2 regions of the Pseudomonas sp. SG20056 genome follow, and region 2 is predicted to be linked to the other one. Evidence: predicted binding sites of a transcription regulator. Region 2 holds the regulator's gene; the other holds the start of a gene.
The links. Region 2 encodes LexA, which represses DNA repair genes until DNA is damaged. Its sites were predicted from a motif close to CTGTNTNNNNANACAG; they were not measured.

Region 1: recN (DNA repair protein RecN) is a predicted target of LexA. The motif match lies at 1,505-1,520, and genes of this name have one in related genera.

The regions. Positions count from the first base shown of each region.
Region 1 is NZ_CP134499.1:1,049,902-1,064,629, forward strand. Features, by position in the region: gene recN (DNA repair protein RecN) at 1-1,481, opposite strand, end outside; gene grpE (nucleotide exchange factor GrpE) at 1,637-2,206, shown strand; gene dnaK (molecular chaperone DnaK) at 2,306-4,222, shown strand; gene dnaJ (molecular chaperone DnaJ) at 4,349-5,476, shown strand; gene dapB (4-hydroxy-tetrahydrodipicolinate reductase) at 5,548-6,351, shown strand; gene carA (glutamine-hydrolyzing carbamoyl-phosphate synthase small subunit) at 6,561-7,709, shown strand; gene carB (carbamoyl-phosphate synthase large subunit) at 7,746-10,967, shown strand; gene greA (transcription elongation factor GreA) at 10,964-11,440, shown strand; gene RHP75_RS05115 (DUF4149 domain-containing protein) at 11,412-11,858, shown strand; gene yhbY (ribosome assembly RNA-binding protein YhbY) at 11,924-12,235, opposite strand; gene rlmE (23S rRNA (uridine(2552)-2'-O)-methyltransferase RlmE) at 12,338-12,961, shown strand; gene ftsH (ATP-dependent zinc metalloprotease FtsH) at 13,143-14,728, shown strand, end outside.
Region 2 is NZ_CP134499.1:2,798,109-2,812,836, reverse strand. Features, by position in the region: gene fadB (fatty acid oxidation complex subunit alpha FadB) at 1-1,182, shown strand, start outside; gene fadA (acetyl-CoA C-acyltransferase FadA) at 1,213-2,388, shown strand; gene RHP75_RS13440 (DUF1653 domain-containing protein) at 2,474-2,710, shown strand; gene topA (type I DNA topoisomerase) at 2,836-5,445, shown strand; gene RHP75_RS13430 (DUF6586 family protein) at 5,517-6,035, shown strand; gene RHP75_RS13425 (hypothetical protein) at 6,114-6,347, shown strand; gene sulA (SOS-induced cell division inhibitor SulA) at 6,460-6,936, opposite strand; gene lexA (transcriptional repressor LexA) at 6,947-7,558, opposite strand; gene RHP75_RS13410 (TetR family transcriptional regulator) at 7,831-8,538, shown strand; gene RHP75_RS13405 (L,D-transpeptidase) at 8,586-9,110, shown strand; gene nagZ (beta-N-acetylhexosaminidase) at 9,132-10,130, shown strand; gene RHP75_RS13395 (S-methyl-5'-thioinosine phosphorylase) at 10,141-10,878, shown strand; gene RHP75_RS13390 (CsiV family protein) at 10,938-11,477, opposite strand; gene mfd (transcription-repair coupling factor) at 11,489-14,728, opposite strand, start outside.

The DNA of each region.
Region 1 (14,728 bases), 1.7 Mb from region 2:
GGCAGGTGGGTGACGGTGAGTACCTGGCCGCGTTCACCGAGGCGGCGCAGTAGCTGTCCGACCACTTCGGCGGTGGGGCCGCCGATGCCGACGTCGACTTCATCGAATACCAGGGTTGGCACCCGCGAGGTTTGCGCGGTGATTACCTGAATCGCCAGGCTGATGCGCGACAGCTCGCCGCCTGAGGCGACCTTGGCCAGAGCCTTCAGGGGCTGGCCCGGGTTGGCGCTGACCAGAAACTCCAGCTGCTCCAGGCCATTGGGGTGAGGCTCGCTGTTGCTATTGACGGTCAGCTTGATGTTGAAACGCCCACCAGGCATGCCGAGGGTCTGCATTTCCTGCTCGACCGCGCTGGCCAGCTGGCTGGCGGCGTTGTTGCGCAGGGTGCTGAGTTCCGCTGCTTTTTCCTGGTAATGCCGTTCGAAAGCGGCCAGTTCGTCGCTCAGGCGTTCGGCGGCCTGGTCATCGGCGTTAAGGCTTTCCAGTTCTTCGAATAGCTGTTGCTGCATGGCGCTCAGCTCGGTTGGCTGGATGCGGTGCTTGCGCGCCAGGGTGTAGATCGCGTCCAGGCGTTCTTCCATTTGCTGCAGGCGCTCGGGGTCGGCGTCGAAGTGGTCGAGAAAGCGGTTCAGCTCGCCGACGGCTTCTTCTACCTGGATCTGTGCGCTGGCCAGCAGGTTGGTGGCTTCGCTGAGTGCGCCGGGCTGACCCTGAAAAGCGCCGAGGCGATTAAGGCTGCTGGTCAGGGCGGACAGCACGTTGCCGGCGTCATTCTCGCTGCATTGTTCAATCACCAGGCGACAGGCGCTGAGTAGGCTTTCCGCGTTGGTCAGGTTTTTATGTTCCTGCTCCAGTTGTTCTAGCTCGTCCTCACCCAAGGCCAGATTATCCAGCTCCTCAAGCTGGTAGCTGAGCAGCTGATGACGTGCGCGCTGTTCGTCGCCGATGCTGGAAACCCGCTCCAGCTCATTTTTGGTCTGCTTCCAGCGCTGTGCGGCGAGCTGCACCTGGCGCGCCAGCTCCTGGCTGCCGGCGTATTCGTCGAGCAGGCGGCGGTGGGTGTCGGGTTTGAGCAGGGATTGGTGCTCGTGCTGGCTGTGGATGTCGATCAGCAGCTCGCCCAGAGCCTTGAGATCGCCTTGCGGGCAGGGTGAGCCATTGATATAGCCGCGCGAGCGGCCTTCGGTGGTGATCACCCGGCGCAGGATGCACGGGCCGTCATTGTCCAGATCACGCTCGGCCAGCCAGGCGCGGGCTTCGGGGATGTCATGCAGGTCGAAACTGGCGAGGATGTCCGCCTTGTCCGCACCGGGGCGCACCACGCCGCTGTCGGCGCGATCACCCAGGGTCAGGCCGAGGGCGTCGAGCATGATCGACTTGCCGGCACCGGTTTCGCCGCTGATCACGCTCATGCCGGCGTCCAGCTCTAGATCAAGGTGTTCAACGATGGCGTAGTTGTGTACGGACAGGTGCACCAGCATGGCGAGGCCTCCCAAGTTCATGTCTGGTTATTTATACAGTGTTTTTTTGTGAGCTGACAATCCGTCTGCAGTCCTTGAAACCACATTTTTTGACCCCATATAGCGGTCAGGTACGTGAGTTGAGGCTCGCGTCGGATTTATAAGAGGAGAGACGCATGGCTGACGAACAGACCCTGGATACGCAGAACCCCGATGTACAAACAGCTGCCGAAGCGGCTGCGGGTGATGACCTGGTTGCCCGCGTGCAAGCGCTGGAAGAGCAACTGGCTACTGCGCAGGATCAGTCGCTGCGCATGGCTGCCGATCTGCAGAATGTGCGCCGCCGCGCCGAGCAGGATGTAGAGAAGGCGCACAAATTCGCTCTGGAGAAATTCGCCAACGACCTGTTGCCGGTGGTGGATAGTCTGGAGCGCGGTCTTGAACTGTCGAGTCCTGATGATGAGGCGATCAAGGCAGTACGTGAGGGCATGGAACTGACGCTCAAACTGTTCGGCGACACCCTCAAGCGTCACCAGTTGGAAGCCATTGATCCGCATGGTGCACCGTTCAACGCCGAACACCATCAGGCGATGGCGATGCAGGAAAGCACCAGTGTCGAGCCAAACAGCGTGCTCAAGGTGTTCCAGAAGGGCTACATGCTCAATGGTCGTCTGCTGCGCCCCGCCATGGTGGTGGTCAGCAAGGCGCCGGTAGAAGCGCCGCCATCGATCGATGAGCAGGCTTGAAATTCGCCGAGCTGCCCCCATTAAACAGTCAAGCGTTTTAGTGCTACCGCCGCTGGCAACGATCAGCGGCGGGATTATCAAAGTTTCGGGAGAGTGAAGATGGGCAAAATTATTGGTATCGACCTGGGGACCACCAACTCGTGCGTCTCGGTTCTGGAAAACGGTGTTGCTAAAGTTATCGAAAACGCTGAAGGCGCGCGTACTACGCCGTCGATCATCGCGTATGCCAACGACGGTGAAATCCTCGTCGGCCAGTCGGCCAAGCGTCAGGCCGTGACCAATCCGCATAACACCCTGTATGCGGTAAAGCGTCTGATCGGCCGTCGTTTCGAAGAAGACGTCGTGCAGAAAGACATCCAGATGGTGCCGTACAAGATCGCCAAGGCGGACAACGGTGACGCCTGGGTTGAAGTGAACGGCCAGAAGATGGCTCCGCCGCAAATCTCGGCTGAAATCCTGAAGAAAATGAAGAAAACCGCCGAAGACTACCTCGGCGAGCCAGTGACCGAAGCGGTGATCACCGTGCCGGCCTACTTCAACGACAGCCAGCGTCAGGCCACCAAAGACGCCGGCCGTATTGCTGGTCTGGATGTAAAGCGCATCATCAACGAGCCTACCGCAGCTGCTCTGGCGTACGGTATGGACAAGGCCAAGGGCGATCACACCGTGATCGTCTATGACCTGGGTGGCGGTACTTTCGACGTATCCGTGATCGAAATTGCTGAAGTTGACGGCGAGCACCAGTTTGAAGTGTTGGCCACCAACGGTGACACCTTCCTCGGTGGTGAAGACTTCGACATTCGCTTGATCGACTACCTCGTTGACGAATTCAAGAAAGAAAGCGGCATGAACCTCAAGGGTGACCCGCTGGCCATGCAGCGCCTGAAAGAAGCCGCTGAGAAAGCCAAGATCGAACTGTCCTCGAGCCAGTCGACCGACGTGAACCTGCCGTACATCACTGCAGACGCCACCGGTCCTAAGCACCTGAACGTGAAGATTTCCCGCGCCAAGCTGGAATCGCTGGTTGAAGACCTGGTGCAGCGCACCATTGAGCCGTGCCGTATCGCGCTGAAAGACGCCGGTATCGACATCGGTGCGATCAACGACGTGATCCTGGTCGGCGGGCAGACCCGCATGCCTTTGGTGCAGAAGCTGGTGACCGATTTCTTCGGTAAAGAAGCGCGTAAAGACGTCAACCCGGACGAAGCTGTGGCCATGGGTGCTGCGATCCAGGGTGCGGTACTGGCTGGCGACGTCAAGGACGTGCTGCTGCTCGACGTCAGCCCGCTGACTCTGGGTATCGAAACCATGGGTGGCGTGATGACTGCGCTGATCGAGAAAAACACCACGATTCCGACCAAGAAATCGCAAGTGTTCTCGACCGCCGATGACAACCAGGGCGCCGTGACCATTCACGTGCTGCAGGGCGAGCGCAAGCAAGCCAGCGGTAACAAGTCGCTGGGCAAATTCGACCTGGCCGAGATTCCACCGGCTCCGCGTGGCGTACCGCAGATCGAAGTAACCTTCGATATCGACGCCAACGGTATCCTGCACGTCGGCGCGAAAGACAAGGCGACTGGCAAGACTCAGTCGATTGTGATCAAGGCCAACTCCGGTCTGTCTGAAGAAGAAATTCAGCAGATGGTGCGTGACGCCGAGGCTAATGCTGAGGAAGACCGCAAGTTCGAAGAGCTGGCTACCGCGCGCAACCAGGGTGATCAGCTGGTGCACGCCACCCGCAAGATGATCACCGAGGCTGGCGACAAGGCTACTGCCGACGAGAAGACTGCTATCGAAACCGCATTGAGCGCGCTGGAAGTGGCGATCAAGGGTGACGACAAGGCCGATATCGACGCCAAGATGACCGCGCTGTCCGAAGTGACCGCGCCACTTGCGCAGAAGATGTACGCCGAACAGCCGCAACCAGGCGCGCAAGCCCAGGATGCTGAACAAGCCAAGGACGCAGGCGACGACGTGGTCGACGCTGAGTTCGAAGAGGTCAAAGACAACAAATAAATAGGCGCAAGCTTATGCCGCTCTGGCCGGGCGCGACGCGAGTTGCGTTCGGCATGATCCGCCGCGCGGGAGCTTGCTCCCGCGTTGGCGTGTCTGGAGTAGACGATTTAAAGGTGTTGAAGACTTATGGCTAAACGCGATTTTTACGAGGTGCTCGGTGTCGAGCGCGGTGCCAGCGAAGCGGAGCTGAAAAAAGCCTACCGCCGTCTGGCCATGAAGTATCACCCCGACCGTAACCCGGACGATAAAGCCGCCGAAGAGAAGTTCAAAGAAGCCAACGAGGCTTATGAAGTGCTCTCCGATGCGGCCAAGCGTTCGGCTTACGATCAGTACGGTCATGCCGGTGTCGACCCGCAAATGGGTGGCGGCGGTGGCGGCCCGGGCGGGGCGAACTTCTCCGATATCTTCGGTGATGTATTCAGCGATTTCTTCGGTGGCGGTGGTCGTGGTGGTCAACGTGGCGGTGCACAGCGCGGCAGTGACTTGCGCTACACCCTGGAGCTGGACCTGGAAGAAGCGGTGCGTGGCACTACGGTGACCATTCGCGTACCGACGCTGGTCAATTGCAAGCCTTGCGATGGCTCAGGCGCGAAGAAGGGCACCACGCCGGTGACCTGTACCACCTGTGGCGGTATTGGTCAGGTGCGCATGCAACAAGGCTTCTTCTCGGTGCAGCAGACCTGCCCGCGCTGCCATGGCAGCGGCAAGATGATCACTGACCCGTGCGGTTCTTGCCACGGCCATGGCCGGGTGGAAGAGCACAAAACCCTGTCGGTGAAAGTGCCGGCTGGCGTCGATACCGGCGACCGCATTCGTCTATCTGGCGAAGGCGAGGCGGGTGCCATGGGTGGCCCAGCGGGCGACCTGTACGTGGTGGTGAATGTGCGTGAGCACGCGATCTTCCAGCGCGACGGCAAGCACCTGTACTGCGAAGTACCGATCAGCTTTGCCGATGCGGCCCTGGGCGGTGAGTTGGAAGTGCCGACCCTGGATGGTCGGGTCAAGCTGAAGATCCCGGAAGGCACGCAGACCGGCAAGATGTTCCGCCTGCGTGGCAAGGGTGTTGCCCCAGTGCGTGGCGGCGGTGCAGGGGACCTGATGTGCAAGGTGGCGGTGGAAACCCCGGTCAACCTGGACAAGCGTCAGCGCGAACTGCTCGACGAGTTCCGCAAAACCCTGGAAGGCGACAGCTCGCATTCGCCGAAGGCCAATGGCTGGTTCGAAGGTGTTAAGCGCTTCTTTGGCGACCTGTAAATCCCGCTGACAGGCTGCGCGGTCGCTAAGCGGCTGCTGCAGTCTGGGGCGACAGCTTGGAGCTGATAGATATGCAACGTATTGCTGTGATGGGCGCCGCCGGGCGCATGGGCAAGACCCTGATCGAAGCCGTGCAGCTGGTCGATGGCGCAAGCCTGAGTGCGGCGATTGATCGTGCCGACAGCAGTCTGGTTGGCGCGGATGTCGGTGAGCTGGTGGCGCAGGGCAAGATTGGCGTCAATCTGTCCGGCGATCTGAATGCGGTGCTTGATCAGTTCGATGTGCTGATCGACTTTACTCATCCATCGGTCACCCTGAAGAACCTGGAAATCTGCCGCCAGGCCGGTAAATCCATGGTGATCGGCACTACCGGTTTTTCCCCAGAGGAAAAGCAGCTGCTGGCCGAGGCCGGCAAGCAGATTTCCATCGTGTTTGCTGCCAACTTCAGTGTCGGCGTCAATCTATGCCTGAAGCTGCTCGACACTGCGGCGCGGGTGCTCGGTGATGACGTGGATATCGAAATCATCGAAGCCCATCACCGCCACAAGGTCGATGCGCCGTCCGGCACCGCTTTGCGTATGGGTGAAGTAGTGGCCAATGCACTGGGGCGCGATCTGCAGAAGGTCGCTGTCTATGGTCGTGAAGGCCAGACCGGTGCGCGTGAGCGCGAAACCATTGGTTTTGCCACGGTGCGCGCCGGTGATGTGGTCGGTGATCACACTGTGCTGTTCGCTGCCGATGGCGAGCGTGTGGAAATCACCCATAAGGCATCGAGTCGCATGACCTTCGCCAAAGGCGCAGTGCGTGCGGCGTTGTGGCTGCAAAAACGTCAGCCTGGTCTGTATGACATGCAGGACGTTCTGGGGCTTAACTGAGGCATTCTGTCGCAGGAATGTGTTTTACCTGGGTCTGAGTCGCAACTGGCGGTGGACCCAAAAGGCAGTTTCCTGTAAGCTTTCTGCTTTAGTGTGTCCACTAAAGTTGCGCAGAATGAATCAGATAAAAAAGCGGGGTGACGGTCGATACGTCATCCCGCTTTTTTACAATCTGCGTTTGCTTCACGTTTTGATTTCCGGAGGTTTTCTTGAGTAAGCCAGCCCTTAAACCTGCCATTTTGGCTCTTGCTGATGGCAGTATTTTTCGCGGCGAGGCCATCGGTGCCGATGGCCAAACTATTGGAGAGGTGGTTTTTAACACCGCCATGACCGGCTATCAGGAAATCCTTACCGATCCTTCCTATGCCCAGCAGATTGTCACCCTGACCTATCCGCACATCGGCAATACCGGCACCACGCCGGAAGACGCCGAGTCCAACCGCGTATGGGCCGCTGGCCTGATTATCCGTGACCTGCCGCTGACCTCCAGTAACTGGCGCAACAAGCAGCCGCTGGATGAATACCTCAAGGAAAACGGCACCGTCGCCATCGCTGGTATCGACACCCGTCGCCTGACCCGCATTCTGCGTGAGAAAGGCTCGCAGAATGGCTGCATTTTGGCCGGCGATGACGCCACTGAAGAAAAAGCCCTGGAATTGGCGCGTAGCTTCCCTGGCCTGAAAGGCATGGATTTGGCCAAGGTGGTCAGCTGCACCGAACGTTACGAGTGGCGCTCCAGTGTGTGGAACCTGAAAGACGATAGTCATCTGCAAATCCCGGCCAGCGAGCTGCCATACCATGTTGTGGCCTACGACTATGGCGTCAAGCTGAACATCCTGCGCATGCTGGTTGAGCGAGGTTGCCGTGTGACCGTCGTGCCGGCGCAGACGCCTGCTGGCGATGTGCTGGCACTCAATCCCGATGGCGTGTTCCTGTCCAACGGCCCAGGCGATCCCGAGCCTTGCGATTACGCGATTCAGGCGATCAAAGATGTGCTGGAAACCGATATCCCGGTATTCGGCATCTGCCTCGGTCACCAGCTTTTGGCCCTGGCTTCCGGCGCCAAGACCCTGAAAATGGGCCATGGCCACCACGGTGCCAACCATCCGGTGCAGGACCTGAAAACCGGCGTGGTGATGATCACCAGCCAGAACCACGGTTTTGCCGTGGATGAAAGCAGCCTGCCAAGCAACGTGCGCGCCATTCACAAGTCGTTGTTCGACGGTTCCCTGCAGGGGATCGAACGGACCGATAAGGACGCCTTCAGCTTCCAGGGTCACCCCGAAGCGAGCCCCGGCCCAGCCGATGTGGCGCCGCTGTTCGACCGTTTTATCGAAGCCATGGCCAAGCGCCGTTAAGCCAGCCGACTGACCCAAGGATTCGAGAGAGAGAACATGCCAAAGCGTACAGACATTAAAAGTATCCTGATCCTCGGCGCTGGCCCGATTGTTATCGGCCAGGCCTGCGAGTTCGACTATTCCGGTGCCCAGGCGTGTAAAGCGCTGAAAGAAGAGGGTTACCGCGTCATCCTGGTCAACTCCAACCCGGCCACTATCATGACCGACCCGGCCATGGCGGACGCCACCTACATCGAGCCGATCAAGTGGGCCACTGTGGCCAAGATCATCGAGAAGGAGCGCCCTGATGCGCTGCTGCCGACCATGGGTGGCCAGACCGCGCTGAACTGCGCCCTGGACCTGGAAAAGCACGGCATCTTGGAAAAATTCGGTGTCGAGATGATTGGTGCCAACGCCGACACCATCGACAAGGCCGAAGACCGTTCGCGCTTCGACAAAGCGATGAAAGACATCGGCCTGGCCTGCCCGGTTTCCGGCATCGCGCACAACATGGAAGAAGCTTACGGTGTGCTGGAGAAGGTTGGCTTCCCGTGCATTATCCGTCCGTCCTTCACTATGGGTGGCACCGGCGGTGGTATCGCCTACAACCGTGAAGAGTTCGAAGAAATCTGCGCCCGCGGCCTGGATCTGTCGCCGACCAGCGAACTGCTGATCGACGAGTCGCTGATCGGCTGGAAGGAATACGAGATGGAGGTGGTCCGCGACAAGAAGGACAACTGCATCATCGTCTGCGCCATCGAAAACTTCGATCCAATGGGCGTGCACACCGGTGACTCCATCACTGTGGCCCCGGCGCAAACCCTGACCGACAAGGAATACCAGATTCTGCGTAACGCCTCGCTGGCGGTACTGCGCGAGATCGGCGTGGAAACCGGTGGCTCCAACGTGCAGTTCGGCATTTGCCCGAACACCGGCCGTATGGTCGTGATCGAGATGAACCCGCGCGTATCGCGTTCCTCGGCGCTGGCCTCCAAGGCCACCGGTTTCCCGATCGCCAAGATCGCCGCCAAACTGGCTGTGGGTTACACCCTCGACGAGCTGCAGAACGACATCACCGGTGGGCGTACCCCGGCTTCGTTCGAGCCGGCCATCGACTATGTTGTGACCAAGATCCCGCGTTTTGCTTTCGAGAAATTCCCGAAAGCCGACGCCCGCCTGACCACGCAGATGAAATCGGTCGGCGAAGTCATGGCCATCGGTCGTACTTTCCAGGAGTCCCTGCAGAAAGCCCTGCGAGGCCTGGAAGTGGGCGTCTCAGGCTTTGATGAAAAGCTCGATCTGGCTGACCCGGAAGCAGAAAGCACTCTGCGCCGTGAGCTGACTGTGCCAAGCGCTGACCGTATCTGGTACATCGCTGATGCCTTCCGCGCTGGCAAGACGGTTGCGGAAATCTTCGAGCTGACCAATATCGATGAATGGTTCCTGGTGCAGATCGAGGATCTGATCAAGGACGAAGAGCGCATCAAGACACTGGCGCTGTCGAGCATTGATCGTGACTCGATGTACAAGCTCAAGCGCAAAGGCTTCTCCGACATCCGTCTGGCCAAGCTGCTGGGCGTGACCGAGAAGACCCTGCGCAGTCAGCGCCACAAGTTGAAAGTGCTGCCGGTGTACAAGCGGGTCGATACCTGCGCTGCCGAGTTCGCCACCGACACCGCCTACATGTATTCGACCTACGAGGAAGAGTGCGAGGCCAATCCGTCGACCCGCGACAAGATCATGATCTTGGGCGGTGGCCCTAACCGTATCGGCCAGGGCATTGAGTTCGACTACTGCTGCGTACACGCCGCGCTGGCGCTGCGCGAAGACGGTTACGAGACCATCATGGTCAACTGCAACCCGGAGACCGTTTCCACTGACTATGACACCTCGGACCGCCTGTACTTTGAGCCAGTAACACTGGAAGACGTACTGGAAATCGTCCGCGTTGAGCAGCCTAAAGGCGTGATCGTCCAGTACGGCGGGCAAACCCCGCTGAAGATCTGTCGTGCTCTGGAAGAGGCCGGCGTGCCGATCATCGGTACCAGCCCTGACGCCATCGACCGCGCTGAAGATCGCGAACGCTTCCAGCAGATGGTTCAGCGTCTTGGTCTGCGTCAGCCGGCCAACGCCACGGCACGCAGCGAAGACGAAGCCCTGGCTCACTCCAAAACCATCGGTTATCCGCTGGTAGTGCGTCCATCCTACGTGCTGGGCGGTCGGGCGATGGAAATCGTCTACCAGGAAGACGAGCTCAAGCGCTACATGCGTGAAGCGGTAAAAGTCTCCAATGACAGCCCGGTGCTGCTCGACCATTTCCTCAACTGCGCCATTGAAGTCGACGTGGATGCGGTGTGCGACGGTGAAACCGTGGTGATTGGCGCGATCATGCAGCACATTGAGCAGGCGGGCGTGCACTCCGGTGACTCAGCCTGTTCGCTGCCGCCGTACTCGCTGCCGATGCACATCCAGGACGAGATCCGTGAGCAGGTCAAGAAAATGGCCCTGGAGCTCAATGTGGTTGGCCTGATGAACGTGCAGATGGCCGTGCAGGGCGAGGACATCTTCGTCATTGAAGTGAACCCGCGCGCGTCGCGTACCGTGCCGTTCGTCTCCAAGTGTGTTGGTGTTTCTCTGGCCAAGGTGGCTGCCCGTGTCATGGCTGGTAAATCCTTGGCTGAGGCCGGTTACAACGCCGAGATCATTCCGCCGTATTTCAGCGTCAAGGAAGCGGTATTCCCGTTCGCCAAGTTCCCTGGCGTCGATCCGATCCTCGGTCCAGAGATGAAGTCCACTGGTGAAGTGATGGGCGTTGGCGATACCTTCGGCGAGGCTTTTGCCAAGGCGCAGATGGGTGCCAGCGAAGTGTTGCCGAACGCAGGCGTGGCTTTTATCAGTGTGCGTGATGACGATAAGCCGTTGGTGGCTGGCGTTGCGCGCGATCTGATCGGGCTGGGCTTTGAAGTGGTGGCGACCGCCGGTACTGCCAAACTGATCGAGGCGGCTGGTTTGCCAGTGCGTCGCGTGAACAAGGTGACCGAGGGTCGTCCGCACGTGGTCGACATGATCAAGAATGATGAAGTCACCCTGATCATCAACACCACTGAAGGCCGTCAGTCCATTGCGGACTCCTACTCTATTCGTCGTAACGCTCTGCAGCACAAGATCTACTGCACCACCACCATTGCGGCGGGTCAGGCGATCTGTGAAGCGCTGAAGTTTGGTCCCGAGAAGACCGTGCGCCGGCTGCAGGATCTGCATGCAGGAATCAAGGCATGACCAAATACCCGATGACCGTCCAGGGCGCTCGCGCTCTGGAAGAAGAGCTGGCGCATTTGACCAAGGTGGTGCGTCCCAAGCTCAGCCAGGATATCGGTACCGCGCGCGAGCTCGGTGACCTCAAGGAAAACGCCGAATACCACGCTGCGCGCGAGCAGCAGGGCATGGTTGAGGCGCGTATCCGCGATATCGAAGGCCGTCTGCAGAATTCGGTGATCATTGATGTCACCAGCATCGAACACACCGGTAAGGTGATTTTCGGTACCACCGTGGAAATCGCCAACTGCGAGACTGATGAAAGCGTGGTCTATCAGATCGTTGGTGAAGACGAAGCTGACATCAAGCAGCGCAAGATTTCCGTCGGCTCACCTATCGCGCGCGCCTTGATCGGTAAGAGCGAGGGTGATGTGGTGGTGGTGCAGACGCCGAGCGGTGCGCTTGAGTATGAGATCGTCGAGGTTCGCCATCTCTAAGCCGGGCGTGCGTGATGCCGGTGCAATCAGCTGGCTGCTGGCTCAGACGCTTTGGGTTGGCGGCCTCTGGTTGCTGCATTTCCTGCTGTTACCGGCGATTGCCAAGATCGGCCTGGCCTCGTTGCTGGTCGAGGAAATCGGCAATACCCTGCGGTCACTACTGGTTGGCCTGGCGGTGGTTTGCGCCGGGTTGCAGGTGCTGGTGCTGATTCGTGCCGAGCGCCTGGCAAGCCTGTTGCGTGATACCCGCGGGCAATTGCTATTGGTCGTAGTGGCGATGGCGGGCAGTTACTTTGCTGCGCGCCAACTGCTGCCAGAGGCTGAACTGTGGCTGATGTTCAGTTATCTGGTGATGGCATTTTGTGGGTTGTTATTGGTCTTGCAGCCCGTGCCGCAAAAGCTCAGGCATAGGCTCTAGGCAGTAAGATTGGGCGGGACAGGTAGTTGCAAAGGCGCTGACCGCGCCTTGCAGCGGCCGACTAATCAACCGTGATTGCGATGAACGTTGGACAGATTCTTGTTCACTTTCGGGTTCTTGCGGTAGATCAGCGCCATTTTGCCAATCACCTGAACCAGTTCAGCTTTGCCGGCTTTGCACAGTTCATTGATGGCCGCGAGGCGGTCTTCGCGCTCAGTGATGCGTAATTGCACTTTAATCAGTTCATGATCGCCCAGTGCGCGTTCCAGTTCAGTCAGCACACCTTCGGTCAGACCGTTGTCAGCCACGATCAATACAGGCTTCAAATGGTGACCGATAGATTTGAATTGTTTCTTCTGCTCTTGAGTGAGCGGCATAATCTGATTCCTGCATTTAATCTGGTAAAAAACGGCGGTTAGTTTACCCGAGCGCCTTCGGGGCCGCCCAGATATTCATGCGTTGCACATTCGAGGTATTGCGTGGCCCGTTCCAAGACCAGTCAAGGTTGGCTGAAAGAGCATTTCAACGACCCCTACGTCAAAATGGCGCAGAAGGATGGCTATCGTTCGCGCGCCAGCTACAAGCTGCTGGAGATTCAGGAGAAGGATCGCATCCTGCGGCCTGGTATCACTGTAGTTGATCTGGGCGCTGCGCCGGGCGGTTGGTCGCAGGTCACCAGTCGGGTGATCGGTGACAAGGGGCGGTTGATCGCTTCAGATATCCTGGAGATGGACAGCATCCCCGACGTTACCTTTGTCAAAGGTGACTTTACTGACGATGAGGTGTTCGCGCAGATTCTTGAAGCCATCGGTGATCATCCTGTAGACCTTGTGATTTCCGATATGGCCCCCAATATGAGTGGGGTAAGGGAGTCAGATCAGCCGCGGGCGATGTATCTGTGCGAACTGGCGTTGGATTTGTCGACTCGGGTATTGCGACCGGGTGGTGATTTTCTGATCAAAATCTTCCAGGGTGAAGGTTTCGATCTGTATCACAAGCAGGTGCGTCAGTTATTCGACAAGGTGCAGATGCGCAAGCCGCTGTCCTCGCGTGATCGCTCCCGCGAGCAATATCTGCTGGCACGAGGCTTTCGCGGCCTCTGACGGCGTCAGGATTTGCAGCGAATTGTGGTGGGGCTTTGCGGTCTCACAACAAATAAAGGGTTACAGACGGCGCCTGCCAGGTGTGGGCGTTGTGTAGTAAGTTAGATCGGTACATAACTGGTCGTCATGCGAAGTGCGCTTCGACACGGGGCCTGCTTCAGAGGGTAGCTAATTGAACGACATGGCAAAGAATCTGGTCCTGTGGCTGATCATCGCCGCCGTCTTGGTGACGGTGATGAACAATTTCTCCAGCCCGACTGAGTCGAACAAACTCAACTATTCGCAGTTTATCCAGCAGGTTCAGGATGGCGGCGTTAAGCGAGTGACGGTTGATGGCTTCATCATCAGCGGTACCCGTACTGATGGTTCCTCGTTCGAGACCGTGCGTCCGGCGATTCAGGACAATGGCCTGATCAAGGACTTGATGGACAACAACGTCGAGATCGTCGGCAAGCAGCCTGAGCAGCAGAGCATCTGGACTCAGCTGCTGGTGGCCAGCTTCCCGATTCTGGTGATCATTGCTGTGTTCATGTTCTTCATGCGCCAGATGCAAGGTGGTGCGGGCGGTAAAGGCGGGCCGATGAGCTTCGGTAAGAGCAAGGCGCGCCTGCTCTCGGAAGATCAGGTCAAGACCACCTTTGCTGACGTCGCTGGTTGCGACGAGGCTAAGGAAGAAGTCAGTGAGCTGGTTGAGTTCCTTCGTGATCCAGGCAAGTTCCAGCGCCTCGGTGGGCGTATCCCGCGCGGCGTGCTGATGGTTGGCTCGCCAGGTACCGGTAAGACACTGCTGGCCAAGGCGGTTGCTGGCGAAGCCAAAGTGCCGTTCTTCACCATTTCTGGTTCGGACTTCGTAGAAATGTTCGTTGGTGTCGGTGCATCCCGTGTGCGCGACATGTTCGAGCAAGCCAAGAAGCACGCGCCATGCATCATCTTTATCGATGAGATCGACGCCGTGGGTCGTCATCGTGGTGCTGGCATGGGCGGCGGTCACGACGAGCGTGAGCAGACCCTCAACCAGTTGCTGGTAGAGATGGATGGCTTCGAAATGAACGACGGCATCATTGTTATCGCTGCTACCAACCGTCCTGATGTGCTCGACCCTGCTTTGCTGCGTCCGGGGCGTTTCGACCGCCAGGTCGTGGTTGGCCTGCCGGATATCCGTGGCCGCGAACAGATTCTTAAAGTGCATATGCGCAAAGTGCCGATGGGTGAAGATGTTGCCCCGGCTGTGATTGCGCGTGGTACCCCGGGCTTTTCCGGCGCGGATCTGGCCAATCTGGTCAACGAGGCATCGCTGTTCGCTGCCCGTGCCGGTAAGCGTCTGGTCGAAATGAAAGAGTTCGAGCTGGCCAAAGACAAGATCATGATGGGCGCCGAGCGCAAAACTATGGTCATGTCGGACAAGGAAAAGCTCAATACCGCCTTCCACGAAGCTGGCCATGCGATTGTCGGGCGCCTGGTGCCTGAGCATGATCCGGTCTACAAGGTGTCGATCATTCCGCGCGGTCGTGCCTTGGGCGTGACCATGTTCCTGCCCGAGGAAGATCGTTACAGTCTGAGCAAGCGTGCGCTGACCAGTCAGATCTGCTCGCTGTTCGGTGGTCGTATCGCCGAAGAAATGACCCTGGGCTTCGATGGAGTCACTACTGGTGCGTCCAACGACATCATGCGTGCCACCCAGTTGGCCAAGAACATGGTCACCAAGTGGGGGTTGTCGGAAAAACTCGGTCCGCTGATGTATGCCGAGGAAGAGGGTGAAGTATTCCT
Region 2 (14,728 bases):
GGTATCATGGGTGGCGGTATCGCCTACCAGTCCGCTTCCAAGGGCACCCCGATCCTGATGAAGGATATCCGTGAAGAGGGTATCCAGATGGGTCTGGCCGAGGCGTCCAAGCTGCTCGGCGGTCGCGTTGCCAAAGGTCGTATGACCCCAGCGAAGATGGCTGAAGCCCTTACTGCCATTCGTCCGACCATGTCCTACGGCGACTTCGGCGCTGTCGACATCGTTGTCGAAGCCGTGGTCGAGAACCCGAAGGTCAAGCAGATCGTGCTGGCTGAAGTGGAAGGCGTGGTTAAAGAAGACGCCATCCTCGCGTCGAATACCTCGACCATTTCCATCAACTTGCTGGCCAAGGCCCTCAAGCGTCCGGAAAATTTCGTCGGTATGCACTTCTTCAACCCTGTGCACATGATGCCGCTGGTTGAAGTGATTCGTGGCGAGAAGTCCAGCGACGTAGCCGTGGCGACCACCGTTGCCTACGCCAAGAAAATGGGCAAGACCCCGGTTGTGGTCAACGACTGCCCAGGCTTCCTGGTTAACCGCGTGCTGTTCCCGTACTTCGGCGGCTTCTCCAAGCTGCTCGGTTTCGGTGTGGACTTCGTGCGTATCGACAAGGTCATGGAGAAGTTCGGCTGGCCGATGGGCCCGGCGTACCTGTCAGATGTGGTCGGTATCGACACCGGTCACCACGGCCGTGACGTAATGGCTGAAGGCTTCCCGGATCGCATGGCGGTTGAAGGCCGTACTGCGGTTGACGTGATGTACGAAGCGGATCGTCTGGGTCAGAAGAACGGCAAGGGCTTCTACGCCTACGAGACTGACAAGCGCGGCAAGCCGAAGAAGGTTTCCGATCCGGTTGCCTACGACCTGCTGAAGTCCATCGTGACCGAGCAGCGTGAAGTGACTGATGAAGACATCATCAACTTCATGATGATTCCTCTGTGCATGGAAACCGTGCGTTGCCTGGAAGACGGCATCGTTGATACCGCAGCTGAGGCCGATATGGGCCTGATCTACGGCATCGGCTTCCCTCCGTTCCGCGGTGGTGCACTGCGTTACATCGATACCATCGGTGTAGCCGAGTTCGTTGCCCTGGCCGACAAATATGCCGAGCTGGGCGCGCTGTACACCCCGACTGCCAAGCTTCGCGAAATGGCCGCTAAGGGCCAGAAGTTTTTCGGTTAATCGCGCAACGACTAGAGCGAGAGTGAATTTATGAGCCTGAATCCTAGAGATGCAGTCATCGTCGACTTCGGTCGTACCCCGATGGGTCGTTCCAAGGGCGGCATGCATCGCAACACCCGTGCCGAGACCATGTCGGCCAACCTGATCAGTGGCGTGCTGGCACGTAACACCAAGCTGGATCCAGCTGAAGTGGAAGACGTGATCTGGGGCTGCGTTAACCAGACCCTGGAGCAGGGCTGGAACATCGCGCGAATGGCGTCGCTGATGACCCAGATCCCGCACACCAGTGCTGGCCAGACTGTGAGCCGCCTGTGCGGTTCGTCCATGAGCGCCCTGCACACTGCTGTGCAGGCTATCCAGACCGGTAACGGTGACGTGTTCGTCATCGGCGGTGTGGAGCACATGGGCCACGTTGGCATGATGCACGGCGTCGATCCAAACCCGCACCTGTCGCTGTACGCGGCTAAGGCCTCGGGCATGATGGGTCTGACTGCTGAAATGCTCGGCAAGATGCATGGCATCAGCCGTGAGCAGCAGGACGCCTTCGGTGAGCGTTCGCACCGTCTGGCCCACAAAGCTACCGTCGAAGGCAAGTTCAAGGATGAAATCATCCCGATGCAAGGCTACGACGAGAACGGCTTCCTGAAGGTGTTCGACTACGACGAAACCATTCGTCCGGAAACCACCTTGGCAAGCCTGGCTGCACTGAAGCCTGCGTTCAACCCGAAAGGCGGCACCGTGACTGCAGGCACGTCCTCGCAGATCACTGACGGCGCTTCCTGCATGATCGTCATGAGCGCCCAGCGCGCCCAAGACCTCGGCATTCAGCCAATGGCAGTGGTTCGCGCCATGGCCGTGGCCGGTGTTGATCCAGCGATCATGGGTTACGGTCCAGTACCGTCGACTCAGAAAGCACTCAAGCGTGCTGGCCTGACCATCAATGACATCGATTTCTTCGAGCTCAACGAGGCCTTCGCTGCCCAGGCCCTGCCTGTGCTGAAAGATCTGAAAGTGCTCGATAAGATGGAAGAGAAGGTCAACCTGCATGGCGGCGCGATCGCCCTGGGTCACCCGTTCGGTTGTTCCGGTGCGCGTATCTCCGGTACCCTGCTGAACGTGATGAAGCAGAATGGCGGCACCTTCGGTGTGTCGACCATGTGCGTAGGTCTCGGCCAAGGCATCACCACCGTCTTCGAGCGCCTCTAAGCTTCACCGGCGTAAGAGATGGAAAAACCGGGGCCCAGTGCCCCGGTTTTTGTTTATCAGTAGAAAATCTTCAAGGAATTCATCGATGCAACTACAGCCCGGCCTCTACCGTCATTACAAAGGCCCTGAGTACCGCGTGTTTGGCGTAGCCCAACATTCCGAAACGGAGCAGGCAATGGTGGTCTATCAGGCGCTATACGGTGAGTTTGGCTTGTGGGTGAGGCCGCTGGAGATGTTCTGTGAAAGCGTTGAGGTGGACGGCGAGACGGTTCCACGCTTTGCTTTGATTCAGGCTGAAACCGCACTGTTTACTCGGCCTTGAGCTGACATCGGGCCATTGCTGCGCTTGACCTCGGCCGGACCACCACTATATATAGCGGTGCCGCGCTAGTAGGCAGTACAGCGCCTCCCGCATTTATTTACCGAATTTCAGGAATTTTCCAATCCATGGGCAAATCGCTGGTCATCGTGGAATCCCCGGCCAAGGCCAAGACCATCAACAAGTACTTGGGTAACGAGTACGTGGTGAAGTCGAGCATCGGCCACATCCGTGACCTACCCACCAGTGGTTCGGCAAGCACCGCCAAAGAGCCAGTCAAGCGTGGTAAAGCCGCTGCAGGTGAAGTACCGGCGCTGTCGCCCAAGGAAAAAGCCAAGCGTCAGCTGTTTGCGCGCATGGGGGTTGATCCCGAACACGGCTGGAAAGCCAAGTACGAGATCCTCCCTGGCAAGGAGAAGGTTGTCGAAGAGTTGCGCCGTTTGGCCAAGGATGCCGACACCATCTATCTCGCAACCGACTTGGACCGCGAGGGGGAAGCTATTGCCTGGCACCTGCGCGAATCCATTGGTGGTGACGACAGCCGCTACAAGCGCGTGGTGTTCAACGAAATCACCAAGAAGGCCATTCAGGAAGCGTTCTCCAAGCCAGGCGAACTGGATATCAATCGAGTCAACGCCCAGCAGGCGCGGCGCTTCCTCGACCGTGTAGTGGGTTACATGGTTTCGCCGCTGCTGTGGGCCAAGATCGCTCGTGGTCTGTCTGCTGGTCGTGTGCAGTCGGTAGCTGTGAAGCTGGTGGTCGAGCGTGAGAAAGAGATCCGCGCGTTTGTTCCGGAAGAATACTGGGAAGTGCACGCCGACCTGGGCACCGCCAAAGGCGCTAACGTGCGCTTTGAGGTGGCCCGTGAGAACGGCGCTGCGTTCAAGCCGCTGAACGAGGCCCAGGCCATGGCGGCTCTGGCTACGCTGAAGGCCTCCAGCTACAGCATCAGCAAGCGCGAAGACAAACCGACCAGCAGCAAGCCTTCGGCGCCGTTTATTACCTCCACCCTGCAGCAGGCCGCGAGTAACCGCCTGGGCTTTGGGGTAAAGAAGACCATGATGATGGCCCAGCGTCTGTATGAGGCCGGTTACATCACTTATATGCGTACCGACTCGACCAACCTCTCGGCTGACGCCGTGAGCATGGTGCGCGGCTTTATCGAAGGCGAGTTCGGCAAGAAGTACCTGCCGGCCAACCCAATTGCCTACAGCAGCAAGGAAGGCGCCCAGGAAGCGCACGAAGCGATTCGACCTTCCGACGTCAACCTCAAGCCGACTCAGTTGTCGGGCATGGAGCGCGACGCCGAGCGTCTGTATGAGCTGATCTGGCGCCAGTTCGTAGCCTGCCAGATGCCGCCTGCTGAATACCTGTCGACCACAGTTACTGCGACGGCAGCGCAGTTCGAGCTGCGTGCCAAGGGCCGTATTCTCAAATTCGACGGCTATACCCGCGTATTGCCGCAGCTGAGCAAGCCGGGCGATGACGATGTATTGCCGGAAATGACTCAGGGCGAAGTGCTCAAGCTGGTCAAGCTCGACCCTAGCCAACACTTCACCAAGCCGCCAGCGCGTTACTCTGAAGCCAGCCTGGTTAAGGAAATGGAGAAGCGCGGTATCGGTCGTCCTTCGACCTATGCGGCGATTATCGGCACCATCCAGGACCGCGGTTACGTGGCGCTGCACAACCGCCGTTTCTACTCCGAAAAGATGGGCGACATCGTTACCGAGCGTCTGGCTGAAAGCTTCTCCAACCTGATGGACTACGGCTTTACCGCCGGCATGGAAGAGCACCTGGACGATGTGGCCCAAGGCGAGCGCGAGTGGAAGCACGTACTCGACGAGTTCTACGGTGACTTCAAGAAGAAGCTTGAAGTGGCCGAGGCGGGCGAGGGCGGCATGCGCGCTAACCAGCCGACGCTGACCGATATCGCCTGCCGCGATTGCGGTCGACCGATGACCATTCGTACCGCATCAACCGGGGTATTCCTCGGTTGTTCAGGCTATGCACTGCCGCCGAAAGAGCGCTGCAAGGCCACCGTCAACCTGGTGCCGGGTGACGAAATTGCCGCCGATGACGAGGGTGAGTCGGAGTCGCGCGTGCTGCTCGGCAAACATCGCTGCCCGATCTGCTCGACCGCAATGGACGCTTACCTGCTCGATGAAACCCGCAAGTTGCATATCTGCGGCAATAACCCGGATTGCAGCGGTTATGAAGTGGAGCAGGGCCAGTACCGCATCAAGGGCTATGAAGGCCCGAGCCTGGACTGCGACAAGTGCGGCAGCCAGATGCAGCTCAAGACTGGCCGTTTCGGCAAGTTCTTCGGCTGCACCAATAGTGAGTGCAAGAACACCCGCAAACTGCTGAAAAGTGGTGAAGCGGCGCCACCTAAAATGGACCCGGTGAAGATGCCGGAGCTCAAGTGCGAGAAGGTCAACGATACCTACATCCTGCGTGATGGTGCTTCGGGTCTGTTTCTGGCTGCCAGCCAGTTCCCGAAAAATCGTGAGACCCGCGCGCCCTTGGTGCTCGAGTTGATCCCGCACCGCGATGAGATCGATCCCAAGTACCACTTCCTTTGCGATGCGCCGAAGAAAGACCCGCAAGGTCGTGCGGCGGTTATCCGCTTCAGTCGCAAGACCAAAGAGCAATACGTGCAGACTGAAGTCGACGGCAAACCGACGGGCTGGCGTGCGTTCTATGACGGCGGCAAGTGGAAAGTCGAAGACAAGAGCTGATCTAGCGGAGCGCGTGTCGGCCACTGGCCGGCACGCGTATGCTTATCCAATCCGCTGTGGAGGGTGCCGCAATGGCCAATGAACTCTATACCCGCACCAATCAGAAAATCTTCTACGCCGGCCTGGCGCTGGAGTCCTGGCGCAAGGCTGAGCAGGGTCAGAGCATGAATGCCCTAGCTTTGATCCAAGCCGAGCGTGAAGCCGCTTTGTTTCATCTCTACGGTGCTCTGTTGGGCTTGTGCCATGAGATTGCCGGTTACTACCGCTTGCCGGACAGCGCCGCGCCGCAGGCTGAACGCTTCCTCACTGAGGAGGTGTTGCAAGCAGCGCCAAGTCAGGAATTGGGTGAGCTGGTCGAGCTGGCACAGTCCGCTGATAGCTGGGTTGCTCAACTGCTCAAGGCCTATGCCGAGCTGTTTCTGCCGCCGCAAGGGGGCAAGAAAAGCAAGGTTGATCCCGCTACGCCATTGATCACGGCGGTCAGCCTGGATGAAGAAGCTGCGCCCTTGGCGCAGGAGGCGCTTGAGGCCTGGCGTCAGCAGTTGAAGGCTCTGGCACAACGTTTTCGGCAAACCCTAAGCGAATGGTAGAAGGCTGATTGGACCGGCGGACTAGGGCGAGCCCGGGTCGGCTGTTACACTGTCGGCCTTTCGTGGAGAGCTAAGCCAATGCCTACATCATTCCTGGAAATTGTTGAGTTGCCCGACGGGCGTATTGCCCTGCGTCGTGCAGAGGATGAAGAGTCACTGGTGGTGCTGGATTTTTCTGCCGATGCCAAAGCCTTCCTGCAGGGGCAGCACGTCGAAGTTGCTAAGGCCATGCTCAATGTGGGTGTGCAGATGGCGGGGCGGCTGGCCGAAAATAATTTCCAGCAGGAAGAAGGGCCACGGGTTCTGCATTGATTGCAGAATCCTTTCCGGCTCTGAGCTAGAGCGTTCTGCTCGCGATGGCTGTTTCTTGCATCAGGTTTCTACTGGCTAACATGCACATTCCTTGTGCGTGACCTTCGGCCAATTACCCCAGACTGATATTCAGGCTTTGCGCCTTGCCCTGGCGGGCCGCTTGCTCAAGCTGTTGCCGTGCCTGGTGTTCTAGAGGGTGCAGCCAGCTAACAACGGTGTGACTGCGGCCCAGCGTCAAGGCCTGTTGTGCCAATGCCAGCGCGCTTTGTGCGCCGCGCGGGTGGAGCAGCAGAATGCGTTCGCGGTTCAGGCCCGCTTCGCGTAACCAGGTTTGGGTCAGGCTCGACGGCGGCGCAATCAGGGTCAGCCAGCGCTCATCGTGATTATCACTAAGCTCACGCAGAATCGGCGCGAGAAGATTCAGGCAGTGCCCGGCTGCGCCACGCAGCGACAGTTCACTGAAAGCCTCTGTCTCATCATCCTGCCAGGGCAGCTCAGTGCTATCGGCCAGTAATGGTGTCACCGTCGATGCCAGAAACGCATCGAACAAAGGCAGTTGTGTACGGTTCAGTGATTGCGGGAACTGCATAAATCCTCCACTAGCGGCGGATAACGCCGACGCTCAAACCTTCAATAATCAGGTCCTGTTCTTCCAGGTTTACTTCAATCGGGGCGAACTCTGGGTTTTCTGCAATTAGCCAGACCTTGCTGCCTTCGCGCTTGAAGCGTTTGACCGTCACTTCATCGTCCAGGCGCGCCACTACCACTTGGCCGTTACGGGCTTCACGGGTGGTGTGTACGGCCAGCAGGTCACCATCGAAGATGCCGATGTCTTTCATGCTCATGCCGCGTACACGTAGCAAGTAATCAGCCTTGGGGTGGAAGAAGTCCGGATTGATCTTGCAGGACTCTTCTACATGTTGCTGCGCCAGGATTGGTGCGCCGGCAGCGACGCGGCCAATCACTGGTAGGCCTTCTTCTTCATCAGCATTGGGCTCGAAGCCAGGAATGCGGATGCCACGTGAAGCGCCAGGGGTCATTTCGATGGCACCCTTGCGAGCCAGGGCCTTGAGGTGCTCTTCCGCTGCATTAGGTGATTTGAAACCCAGTTTCAAGGCGATTTCCGCTCGGGTAGGCGGGTAGCCGTTGTCTTCAAGGCATTGCTTGATGAAAGCGAGAATTTCAGCTTGGCGCGGCGTCAGTTTTAGCATGGTCGGCTCTGTCTTTTTGTACAGTGACTGGGATTATATACAGTGATCTGCGATTGGCAATCCTTGTGTTCTGATCTCTACTCAATTGACCTTTATCTGATCTGTTGCGGCGCGCTGTTACTCGGGTCTCTCAGAGGGCGTCTAGCTAGGGTTAGCCCGTGTCTTTAGCGGATGTCTGTGACCACCTGGCCACAAGATGGTTTGCCCGGCTTGACAAGGCGGGCGGCTGAAACGTATGTTTCAAACAAGTGTTTGTTCAGATGAAAAGAGTCATGGCCCAGTCGGAAACCGTTGAACGCATTCTCGATGCGGCAGAGCAGCTTTTTGCGGAGAAAGGTTTCGCAGAAACTTCTCTGCGTTTGATCACCAGCAAGGCTGGCGTGAACCTGGCTGCGGTGAATTATCACTTTGGCTCGAAGAAGGCCCTGATTCAGGCGGTGTTCTCACGCTTTCTCGGGCCTTTCTGCGTAAGCCTGGAGCGTGAGCTGGATCGCCGTCAGGCCAAGCCGGAAACCAAGGTCAGCCTCGAAGAGCTGCTTGAGTTACTGGTGGAGCAGGCGCTGGCAGTAAAGCCGCGCAGCGGTAACGACCTTTCAATCTTTATGCGTTTGCTGGGCCTGGCCTTCAGCCAGAGCCAGGGTCACCTGCGTAAGTACCTCGAAGAGGTGTACGGCAAGGTGTTTCGCCGTTACATGCAGCTGGTGCATGAAGCTGCTCCGCGCATTCCTCCTCTGGAACTGTTCTGGCGCGTGCACTTTATGCTCGGCGCTGCGGCGTTCAGCATGTCCGGGATCAAGGCTCTGCGGGCGATGTCGGAAACCGATTTTGGGGTTAACACCTCGATTGAGCAGGTGATGCGCCTGATGGTGCCATTCCTGGCGGCCGGCATGCGTTCGGAAACCGGTCTCACCGATGAAGCCCTGGCCAGTGCGCAGCTCAAGCCGCGCACCAAGACGCCTGCTGCTCCCAGCAAAGTTTGACCTTGGCGGGTGGGCTTGGTGGATGCTATCCGCTAAGCTAGCCGCCCATGGTCGCTCTCGATTATCTGCATATCTCTCTCGCTGATCAGTGTCTGTATGGCTTTGCCAATGGGCAACTGCAGTTGCGCCTGCGTGTTTCCACTGCACTGAATGGCGCCGGGGAGCGCAATGGTTCCGGCTGTACGCCGCGGGGCTTGCACAAGGTGCGGGCAAAGATTGGTGAGGGCTTGCCGAGCGCTGCAGTTCTGCGCGGGCGGCGCTGGACCGGTGAGATCTGGTCGCCTGAGTTGCATGCACAGTTCCCTGGCCGCGACTGGATTCTTACGCGCATTCTCTGGTTGAGTGGTTGTGAGCCCGGGCGCAATCGTCTAGGCGCTGTCGATACCTTTCGCCGCTATATCTACATACACGGTACGCCGGACAGCGAGCCTATGGGCGTGGCGCTGTCGCATGGCTGTGTGCGTCTGCGCAACAGCGATCTGCTGGAACTCTTTGCGCGTGTCCCGATTCAATGTGCGGTACAGATTGACGAAGCCGCTTGCCCTGAGTGGGCAGTTGCGCCTCTTATTTAAGGACGAGTTGTGAGTTCACCGATGCAAGGTTCATTGATGCTGGATATCGCCGGCACCTGGTTGACCGCTGAGGATCGCCAGATTCTCCGTCAGCCGCAGGTGGCTGGGCTGATTCTGTTCGCGCGCAATATTGAAGATCCGCGCCAGGTGCGCGAGCTGTCTGCGGCTATTCGTGCGGTGCGGCCTGATTTGCTGCTGGCGGTGGATCAGGAAGGCGGGCGCGTGCAGCGTCTGCGTCAGGGCTTTGTGCGCTTGCCGGCGATGCGTGCGCTGGCTGATAACGCCAATGCCGAGCAGTTGGCTGAGCAGTGCGGCTGGATCATGGCCACCGAAGTGCTGGCTGCAGGTCTAGATCTGAGTTTTGCGCCAGTACTGGACTTGGATCATCAGCGCAGCGCCGTGGTTGGCAGCCGTTCTTTTGAAGGTGATGCGCAGCGTGCGACCTTGCTGGCTGGTGCGTTTATCCGTGGGATGAACGCTGCGGGCATGGCCGCCACTGGCAAGCATTTCCCCGGGCACGGCTGGGCCGAGGCGGATTCCCATGTAGCCATCCCGTTAGATGAGCGCAGTCTGGAACAGATTCGTGCAGTCGATTTGCAGCCGTTTGCTCAGCTGCGTGGGCAGTTGGCTGCAGTGATGCCCGCTCATGTGATCTACCCTCAGGTGGACAGTCAGCCTGCTGGTTTTTCCCGGCGCTGGTTGCAGGACATTCTGCGCGGCGAGCTGGCCTTTGATGGGGTGATTTTCAGTGACGATCTGTCCATGGCTGGCGCTCATGTAGTTGGTGATGCGGCCTGCCGTATCGAGGCTGCGCTAGCAGCGGGTTGTGATATGGGACTGGTGTGTAATGACCGGGCTGCAGCAGAGCTGGCCCTGAGCGCTTTGCAGCGACTCAAGGTGGAGCCGCCGCAAGGTCTGGCACGGATGCGCCGACAGGCCTTCCCGGGTATCGAGTATCGGCAGAACCCGCGTTGGCAGGCAGCACTTGGCAGCCTGCGCGATGCGCAATTAATCGACTGAGGACTAAGGGATGACGGTTTACGCGATTATCGGCGGTACGGGGCTGACCAAGCTGGACGGTCTGACCATCAAAGCTGCGCTGCATATTGATACGCCCTATGGCGCGCCCTCTGCGGCAGTGCTCAAGGGCGACTATGCCGGTCGTGAGGTGCTGTTCCTCGCCCGTCACGGTCATCCGCATCGCATCCCGCCGCATCAGGTCAACTACCGCGCCAACCTCTGGGCGCTACGTGAGGCGGGGGCCAAGGCTGTCATCGCCGTGAACGCTGTGGGCGGTATTCACTCGGCCATGGGCACCGGGCACTTCTGCCTGCCGCACCAGATCATCGATTACACCTACGGGCGGGAGCATACCTATTTCGAGGGTGAGTTGGAGCATGTCACCCATGTCGATTTCAGCCATCCCTATGACGCTGGCCTGCGCACCAAACTGGCCAATGCCCTCACTGCCGAGCACTGTGCGTTTAGTAATCATGGGCTGTACGGCTGCACCCAGGGGCCGCGGTTGGAAACCGTCGCGGAGATCGCGCGGATGGAGCGTGATGGCTGCGACATCGTCGGTATGACCGGTATGCCAGAAGCCGTGCTGGCCCGTGAGTTGGCTTTGCCCTACGCCTGCCTGGCGCTGGTGGTGAACCCGGCTGCGGGCAAGTCGCGGGCGCTGATCACCATGGCGGAAATCGAACGCGCCCTGGAAGAGGGCATGGGTGCGGTCAAGGCCGTATTGGCGCGGGTACTGACCAGCTGACTGGGCTGTGCTGCAATAAAAAGGGCCGCGTAATGCGGCCCTTTTTTGTGGCGGTGTTCTTATAGCGGGCTGACGCGAATCAGCATGCCCAGGCTGCCATTATCGACAAAGGTAAGCTCGCCGCTTTTCAGGCGGCTGCTCTGCTTGATGCGCTCGCTGTCGTTGAGGATGCCACTGGCGTCGAGCTGATTGACCCAGATGTCGCTGTCCAGCTCGATCACGCGGCCGGCTTTAAGGCTGATGGTGCCTTCGACGGGGTAGTGGCCGAACTGCTCATCGCCGGTGCTGATGGCGACGCGGCTGATCGACTCGCCCAGGCTCTGGGACCAGGCTTTGTGCAGTAGAACCTGATAGCCGCTGGACGGGCTGAGTTTGCCGGCTTCGGCATTCAGTGCGGTGCTGCGGCTGTTGCTGCCATCCACTGGCAGCGCGTTCTGCGCCCAGTTATCGGGCGGCAGCTGGCCGGCGGAAATCGGTGTGGCGGCCTGGCGGAATACGATGACTTCAACCTGATACAGGCTTTCAGCCAGAGCGGCAGTGCTGCTGAGCAGGCCCAGCAGAATAAGCGGCAGCAGGGCCAGGGTGCGGAGTGCGCGCATGGGTCAGTCCTTTAGGTAGAGGGAGTCAGGCGCTCGAACAGCGCCTCTAAGGTGTTGAATCGTTCTTCCGGGCGCTCCATAGGCACCTGGATCTTAAACATTGTCGCGCCTTCGAACTTGTAGCGATTCGGCGCGCTCTGGATCAGCTTGATCAGGGTCAGCGGATCGACGCAGGTATCGGCGGCGAATTCGATGCGCCCGCCTTGTGGGCCGGCATCGACCTTCTTGATCCCGAGCTTTTCCGCCTGCAATTTCAGCAGGGTGATGCGTATCAGGTTCTTGCTTGCATCCGGTAGCAGGCCGAAGCGGTCGATCATCTCCACTTGCAGCTCTTTCAGGCCATCCTCATCGGCGGCGTTGGCGATGCGTTTGTAGAGGATCAGCCGCGCATGCACGTCGGGCAGGTAATCCTCGGGGATCAACGCCGGCACACGCAGGTTGATCTCCGGGCCGCCGCCAAGTGGCTGGTCGAGGTTAGGTTGTTCGCCCTTGCGGATGGATTTCACCGCGCGTTCGAGCATTTCCATATAGAGGGTGAAACCCACCGCCTGAATCTGCCCGCTCTGACCGTCGCCGAGCAGCTCGCCGGCACCGCGGATTTCCAGGTCATGGGTGGCCAGCAGAAAGCCCGCTCCCAGATCTTGTGCGCCGGAGATGGCTTCCAGACGTTTCTGCGCGTCATCGGTCATCTGCTTGCGTGGCGGGGTCAGCAGGTAGGCGTAGGCCTGGTGGTGACTACGGCCGACGCGGCCGCGCAACTGGTGCAGCTGGGCCAGGCCGAACTTATCGGCGCGCTCGATAATGATGGTGTTTGCGCTCGGTACGTCGATACCGGTTTCGATGATGGTCGAGGCGATCAGCACGTTGAAACGCTTGTGATAGAAATCGCCCATTACCTGTTCCAGCTCGCGCTCGCGCATCTGTCCGTGGCCGATGCCGATTCGTGCTTCCGGTACCAGCTCGGCGAGGTCGGCGGCGCATTTCTCGATAGTTTTCACGTCGTTGTGCAGGTAGTACACCTGGCCGCCGCGCAGCAGCTCACGCAGCAGTGCTTCCTTGATAGTCGGGTTGTTCTGCTCCATGACGAAGGTACGCACTGACAGGCGGCGTGCCGGCGGCGTGGCGATGATCGACAGATCACGCATGCCAGCCACGGCCATATTCAGGGTGCGCGGAATTGGTGTGGCGGTAAGCGTGAGGATGTCGACTTCGCTGCGCAGGGCTTTGAGCTGCTCCTTCTGGCGCACGCCGAAACGGTGCTCTTCGTCGATGATCACCAGGCCCAGGTTGCTGAATTTGACATCTTCCTGCAGCAGCTTGTGGGTACCGATCACGATATCCACCTTGCCTTCGGCCAATTGCTGCACGGCCTCGCTGACTTCCTTGGCACTTTTGAAGCGGCTCATAACTTCGACTTTTACCGGCCAGTCGGCGAAGCGGTCGCGGAAGCTGTTGTAGTGCTGCTGGGCGAGCAGGGTGGTCGGTACCAGTACCGCCACTTGCTTGCCGCCATGCACGGCAATAAATGCGGCGCGCATGGCCACCTCGGTCTTGCCGAAGCCGACATCGCCGCAGACCAGGCGGTCCATTGGTTTGGGCGCAAGCATGTCGTCATGCACAGCCTCGATGGCGGCTTGCTGATCCGGGGTTTCTTCGAAGGGGAAACCAGCACTGAAGGTGGCGTAATCGGCTTTGGGGTCGGCAAAGGCGTAGCCTTCGCGGGCGGCGCGGCGGGCATAGATGTCGAGCAGCTCGGCGGCGACATCGCGCACCTGCTCGGCGGCTTTGCGTTTGGCCTTTTGCCAGATTTCCGAGCCCAAGCGGTGCAGTGGGGCGAGGGCGTCATCGCTGCCGGTGTAGCGGGCGATCAAGTGCAGGCTGGCCACTGGTACGTAGAGCTTGGCTTCCTCGGCGTACATCAGGGCGAGGAATTCGGCGGCCTGGCCGTCGAACTCCATAGTCACCAGACCCAGGTAACGGCCGACGCCGTGGTCGATATGCACCACCGGCGCGCCTTCGCGCAGTTCGGTAAGGTTCTTGATGACGTTGTCGCCGCCATCGCGGGATTTCTCGCGGCGCCGGCGCTGCATAACGCGCTGGCCAAACAGTGGGCTTTCCGCGACCAAGGCCAGGTCTTCAAGCAGCAGGCCGTCATCCAGCGGCGCGATGCAGATGCCTAAACGCTCTTTACTGGCGGTGAAGCTCGGCCAGCTTTCAAATTCATTAGGCTTGAGTTTGAGGCGTGCCAGAAGCTCCAGCAGCACCTCGCGGCGTCCGGCGGACTCGGCGCAGAACAGCACGCGACCAGGGTATTCCTCGATAAAGCGCCGTAGCGCGGCCAGCGGCTCGCCGGCCTTGGCCTGGATCGCCAGGTCGGGCAACGGTTTGGCGTTGAAGCGCAGGCGGCCGACGCCTTCTTCTATATCGTCCTGGCTGACCACTACGCGCGGCCAGTTTTTCAGCCTGGCGAAACAGTCTTCCACCGGCAGGAAGATATCGGCTGGCGGTAGCAGCGGGCGTTCTGGGTCAACGCGGCGATCTTCATAGCGGCTGCGCGCATCCACCCAGAACTGCTCGGCGGCTTTTTCGATGCCCGGCAGGGAAAACACCTGGGTGTCGGCGGGTAGGTAGTCGAAGAGAGTGGCGGTTTCTTCGAAGAACAGCGGCAGGTAGTACTCGATACCGGCCGGGGTGATGCCAGTGCTGAGATCCTGATAGATCGGGCAGCGGCGGAAATCCACATCGAAGCGCTCGCGAAAGCGCCCGCGGAAATCAGTAACGGCTTTCTTTTCCAGCGGAAATTCGCGCGCCGGCAACAGCTTGATTGACTCGACCTTGTCGATGGACCGCTGGTTTTCCGGATCGAAGGTGCGCAGGGTTTCGATTTCGTCATCGAATAGGTCGATGCGGTATGGCTGGCTGCTGCCCATCGGGAATAGGTCGATCAGCGCGCCGCGTACGGCGAATTCGCCATGCTCGTATACCGTATCCACACAGCGATAGCCGGCGGCTTCCAGATTGCCGCGCATCTGGTTGACGTCGAGTTGCTGGCCGACCTGCATGACCAGGCTGCTGCCGAGCAGAAAGCGCTTGGGCGCCAGACGGTGTAGGGCGGTGGTGATCGGGACTACCAATACGCCGTGTTTCAGCTCGGGCAGGCGATAAAGCGCGGCGATGCGCTGGGAAATGATGTCCTGGTGCGGCGAAAACAGGTCGTAGGGCAGGGTTTCCCAGTCGGGGAAATGCAGCAC